2 linked regions of the Pedobacter ginsengisoli genome follow. Each later gene encodes a partner of the first gene's protein in a complex. Links are inferred from orthologs where the notes say so. Each region holds a gene or a part of one and is shown in the gene's direction. Other genes may lie near its edges.

Evidence for each region. The genes of interacting proteins can lie anywhere in the genome.
Region 2: the proteins of tsaD (region 1) and tsaB are in contact, whole or in part, in a solved structure (PDB 4WQ4), measured with the Escherichia coli proteins. The link is inferred for Pedobacter ginsengisoli from one-to-one orthologs.

What each region holds. Positions count from the first base shown.
Region 1 is NZ_CP024091.1:3,624,521-3,627,562, reverse strand. Bases 1-2,859 are described here. They hold tsaD (tRNA (adenosine(37)-N6)-threonylcarbamoyltransferase complex transferase subunit TsaD), read left to right. Parts: upstream 1-858; coding sequence 859-1,860; downstream 1,861-2,859. Other genes in these bases: recA (recombinase RecA), read right to left, coding at 2,172-2,859; CPT03_RS14910 (hypothetical protein), read left to right, coding at 1,879-2,103; CPT03_RS14920 (translocation/assembly module TamB domain-containing protein), read right to left, coding at 1-577. Outside these bases: more of recA, read right to left, coding at 2,860-3,042.
Region 2 is NZ_CP024091.1:666,044-668,888, forward strand. It holds tsaB (tRNA (adenosine(37)-N6)-threonylcarbamoyltransferase complex dimerization subunit type 1 TsaB), read left to right. Parts: upstream 1-1,003; coding sequence 1,004-1,687; downstream 1,688-2,845. Other genes in the region: CPT03_RS02690 (LytR/AlgR family response regulator transcription factor), read left to right, coding at 1-41; rpmH (50S ribosomal protein L34), read left to right, coding at 130-288; CPT03_RS02700 (ribonuclease P protein component), read left to right, coding at 353-766; yidD (membrane protein insertion efficiency factor YidD), read left to right, coding at 753-983; CPT03_RS02715 (DUF5723 family protein), read right to left, coding at 1,691-2,845. UniProt on the Escherichia coli protein: Required for the formation of a threonylcarbamoyl group on adenosine at position 37 (t(6)A37) in tRNAs that read codons beginning with adenine.

The sequences.
Region 1 (3,042 bases):
CATCGCGCGAAGAAAGATAGCTGTTCTTGAAATCGGCTTTCATTCTCACCTTATTCACATAGTCCCTAAAGTCGCGGTACTTATTAAACCGCATCTGGAAGTAATCAGATAGCCTACTTTTGTTAGTAACCAGCATTAGATTTTTTAGCTCAATGCCATTGGTATCCACAGTAGTAAATGCAGTAAGGTTCTTTAAATAGAAACCACTTTTTTCTTTAAAGGTCAGGTTTTTAATATCTGCCTGAAGGATATGGTCTGTAGTATTTAATTTTTCAAAAATTCCATTAAAACTAGTCAGATAAACATCATCAAAGTTTACCCCTTTTATTACTGTATCGATCCTTAAGTTTTTATATTTAAAACTAATGTTGTTCAGAATTACCCTATCGAAAGATATTTTGTAAGGTTTCTTTTTAGTTTTAACCTTTGGGGGACCGGAATCAAAGTAGTCAATAATAAAATCAAGATTGGTAGATCTGTCTTTATAAGATTTTAAAAAGAAAGAACCATTATTAATTTGTACTGTATTGATGTCAACTATACGTTTTTTAAGCGAAAGCTGATTAATATCAACCAAAAATTTAGGCGTGTTAAGTATGGTATCTTTCTGCTGATCTAATACAATCAGGTTCTCTATAACAACATACTTAAATGGTTTTATATAGATACCCGTTAAGGAGATTGTCGTATTAAGCTCTTTAGATAAGTATGCTGCCGCTTTTTTAGCTACAAAAGTTTGAATGGGCTTAAATTGGATTGCAAAAAGAATGACACCGGCAAGTAATAATACCGATGCAACGACCCAAAGAAGTATTTTTAATAGTTTTTTAATAATTTTGTAGCTTAATAATAATAAACGTGTCTGTAATACTTGCTATAGAATCTTCCTGCGATGAAACCTCTGTTGCTATATGTAACAACGGCAAAATTACTGCCAATGTTATTGCAAACCAAACAATTCATCAAAATTATGGTGGTGTAATTCCTGAATTAGCTTCAAGGGTTCATCAGCAAAATATCGTCCCGGTAATACAACAAGCATTAAGTGATGCTAAAGTTAGTAAAAAGGAGTTAAACGCCGTTGCTTTTACTCAAGGCCCCGGATTATTAGGCTCACTTCTGGTAGGGGTTTCCTTTGCAAAGTCATTTGCGTTAGCGTTAGATCTGCCTCTGATATCAGTAAATCATATGCACGCTCATATATTGGCGCACTTTATTGATGATCCAAAACCTAGCTTTCCATTTATATGCTTAACGGTATCTGGTGGACATACTCAAATTGTTGTGGTGCGAAGCCATTTTGATATGGAGATAGTTGGTGAGACACTAGATGATGCCGCAGGTGAGGCATTTGATAAAACAGCTAAGATTTTAAATTTACCTTATCCCGGTGGGCCACTAATAGATAAGTATGCTGCCCTGGGAAATCCTTTGGCTTACAAGTTTGGCGAACCCCAAATTAAAGACCTCAATTATAGCTTCAGCGGGTTTAAAACCTCTATTTTGTATTTTATCAGGAATCAGGAGAAAGAGAATCCAAACTTTATTTCCGAGAACCTAAATGATATTTGCGCTTCCGTTCAACATAGTATAGTTTATATACTGTTAAATAAATTAAAGAAGGCTGCAAAGCAGTACGGAATTAAGGATATAGCTATTGCGGGGGGAGTATCTGCTAATAGTGGATTAAGGGCAGGATTAACTGCCATGGCAGAGGAACTAAACTGGAAGGTATTTATACCGGCATTTCAGTATTGCACAGATAATGCGGGTATGATTGCTATTGCTGGTTATTACAAGTATTTAAATAAGGATTTTGTGCAGCAAGATGTTGCACCTTTGTCCAGAATGGAATTTTAATATATAAAAGGTATAATTATGGGTGTAATGAGTTTTGTTTTCTTTGGTTTAATGCTTTTGCCATTAATCATCTTTTTAATATGGTTAATTAAGAAAGATAAAAATAGGAACTATATTGGTCTTGTTGTTTTGGTGATGATGACTATCATAGCAATTATTGCTATTGTTAAGATAGACACCCACTTTATGGAGAAGAATACTCCCGGAATGGCACCAGATAGTCAAGCTCCAAGCTATAAGTAAAAAAGCTTAAATAAAAAGAAGGGGGATTTTGTTCAAAATCCCCCTTCTTTTTATTTAATGAGTATAATTTAAGCGTTCTCTTCCAACTTTTCACCGGTAACTTCAGCTCTGATTTTTGCTTCAATTTCTTCAGATAATTCAGGGTTATCCAGTAATAACTGCTTAACCGCATCCCTACCCTGACCAAGTTTGGTTTCTCCATAAGAGAACCACGAGCCTGCTTTTTTGATGATGTTAAAGTCAACACCTAAATCAATAATTTCACCTGTTTTAGATATACCTTCACCAAACATAATGTCAAATTCAGCGATACGGAAAGGAGGGGCAACCTTGTTTTTAACAATTTTCACTTTAACCCTGTTACCTGCAACCTCGTCAGAATCTTTAATCTGAGAAGTTCTGCGAATATCTAAGCGTACAGATGCATAGAACTTTAAAGCATTACCGCCAGTGGTAGTTTCAGGATTACCAAACATTACACCAATCTTTTCGCGTAACTGGTTGATAAAAATGCAGCAGCATCCGGTTTTAGAGATGGTTCCTGTTAATTTACGCAAAGCCTGCGACATTAAACGAGCTTGAAGCCCCATTCTTGAATCTCCCATTTCACCTTCAATCTCAGCTTTAGGAACTAAAGCGGCAACGGAGTCGATCACAATTACATCAATAGCTCCTGATCTGATTAAATTATCAGCAATTTCTAAAGCCTGTTCACCATTATCTGGTTGTGAAATTAATAGGTTATCTACATCTACACCCAGTTTTTTTGCATAGCCTTTATCAAATGCGTGTTCGGCATCAACAATAGCTGCTAAACCACCTTTTTTTTGTGCTTCAGCAATAATATGAGTTGCTAAAGTTGTCTTACCTGAAGATTCAGGGCCATATATTTCAATAATTCTTCCTTTTGGTACTCCGCCAATGCCTAAGGCAATATCT
Region 2 (2,845 bases), 3.0 Mb from region 1 along the record:
AAACAGGATACATTAAACTGAAAGCAGCACTGGGCTTATAGAAAAATCCAATTCTATTTGCAATTAGAAAAAAATCGCACTATATTTGCACCTCTTAATTAAAAAAAATAGTCAAAGATATATACAGTTATGAAAAGAACATTCCAACCTTCGCAAAGAAAGAGAAGAAATAAGCATGGCTTCCGCGAAAGAATGGCTACAGCAAACGGTAGAAGAGTATTAGCTTCACGTCGTGCAAAAGGAAGAAAAAGATTATCAGTTTCTGACGAGCGTCGTCATAAAGCATAATTTTTGATTGCAGCACTTTAAGTGTTAGCAGATCAGAACATCTGCAAAGTTGCGATCAAAAAACATGAACACATTTAACAAAGAAGAACGGTTATGTAGCAAGAGGTTAATTGACTTGCTATTTAAAGACGGTTCTTCTTTTTTATTATACCCCTTCCGTGTTTCTTATTTATTTGTAGAAACAGAACATAAATATCCTGTGCAGGTGGTAATTAATGTTTCTAAGAAACGCTTTAAAAGAGCTGTTGATAGAAATGTGATTAAGCGTCGTACCCGAGAAGTCTATCGCCTACAAAAGCAATTACAGCTTTATTCCTCTCTTACAGATTCTAGTAAATTATTACTGCTTTCAGTTCAGTTTATAGGCAAGCAGATTTATGATTACTCTTTTTTTGAGAAAAGAATGACCGGAGTTTTTAAGAAATTAGTTCCGTTAATTGGAATCAGCCAAGTAGAAGAAGCTAATGGGGATAATTAAGCAGATTGTTGGTTGTTTTTTTTTAGGCCTCATAAAGCTTTATCAGTGGCTATTATCTCCTTTATTGGGTGCAAGTTGCCGATATACACCCACATGTTCTCAATATGGGATCGAAGCAATTAAAAAACATGGTCCATTTAAAGGAGGATGGCTAACTTTGAAACGTATTGGCAGATGCCATCCTTGGGGGGGGCATGGTCATGATCCGGTTCCATAATAATATTTTAATTTAAGCTGATGGCTACTATACTTCAAATTGAAACAGCAACACAAGTTTGCTCTGCTGCAATAGCACATGATGGTAAAACAATCGCTCTAAAAGAGATGATGGCCAATAATATTCATGCAGGTAGCTTAACTTTGTTTATTAAGGAGGCAATGGATTCAACCGGGTTCCAATTTGAAGATCTTGACGCCATAGCAGTTAGTATGGGGCCAGGCTCTTATACTGGGCTTCGCATTGGCGTTTCTACTGCAAAGGGATTATGTTATGCGCTAGATAAGCCGTTAATTGCAGTTCCTACACTTCAAATGATGGCCGAAGGGTTTATGCGTCAAAATCCAGAGTACGCGGATTCGATTTGTTCAATGATTGATGCCAGAAGAATGGAAGTTTTTACTTCTCTTTACGATAGTGACCTTAAAATGTTGTCCCCAGTTTCTGCCAAGATAATAAGTGAATATAGTTTTTCTAAGGAATTAGATAATGGTATAGTGACTTTTATTGGTAATGGTGCTGCAAAATGTGCGCCGGTATTGCAACATGAAAATGCCCGATTTTCTGAACTGAATTTTAATTCAGCTTCGTATATGAGTAAACTTGCCCACACAGCTTATTCGTCTTCAAGGTTTGAAGATGTTGCTTATTTTGAGCCTTTTTACCTGAAGGATTTTGTTTTAACCACACCTAAAAAAAAGTAAAATCTATCTCTTTTTAGAGAATATGCTAAAAATGCGTTTAAAGAAACTGCTATCCTGATCGTCTAATCCAGGTATATAGCTACTATTTTGAGGATGTTCTACTGTATAGCCAAACTTAATGCCTAGCCCCATGTAAAAGGATGCCCCGTTATAGCCTGATTTCGGAGATGAATCAGTTTTAATTGCTGCGTAAGCAGTTCGGGTTGTTTTAAGCAGGTTATCTGATCCCATAAAGAATTCAAAGTTTGGTGTTTGATACATTCCTTGCATTCCAAAAAGAAATAGATTGTTGAAATTATATATTGGAATTGCACTTATGGAGAAATCACTATAATGGAACTTATTTACAATGGCTACATCGCCCCCGTTGTAAAACAAATTTTTTGATGCTATAATACTAGGTGTGTAGAAACTGTATGTTTTAGAAATTAGGAAATCTGCTTTTGCGTTAATTAGCGTATAGAAGCTTTTATTTACTACATTATTTTTTACAATATCAGTGATTTGGTTCTTTATCTTTTGATCTTGTTGTTTTGGAGTAAGAGGAGGAGCATCGGGATTATTATATTCAGGAATTATAGCAGGGTTAAGCATGTTATCGAAATTGCTTGTATAGGAGCTTTTGCTCCATCTTATTACACCCAGGTCTTTTATGTTCGCTATAATAATTATCCCATTTTTTGATGTATAGGTTGTGCCAAAACTAAGGGCGACCCCTGGATTTTTAAATGTTGGAATCAAGTCGTTTGTTTCTAAGTTTTTGGCTTCAAGGAAACTTGCTTTATATGTGCCTCTTAGTGATAAAGCTACTCTGTCATTACCTGGCTCTGTTCGAATAGCAGAATTAGTAATTTTTAAATTGTTATATGAAATTCCACTTAGCAAGCTAAGTTTAATTCCAAAGGCAAGTTTTTTTGTATAATTTTCTCTATAAGCTAAACTGAATTGGTGATAAGACTGACCGTAACCGCTATTGTTAAATGGATTTATGGGAGAGTTGTTAATAAAGCGATTGTAGTCGTCCAGTACCGCAAGTGATTCGTTTGTATATTTTGCATGAAGGTCTGTTCGAAGTTGCCATGAAAAACCAATCTCTTTGTGGTATTTATAAGATTTGAATATTTTGAAGTTGAACAGGTAGATATTAGTATTTTGATA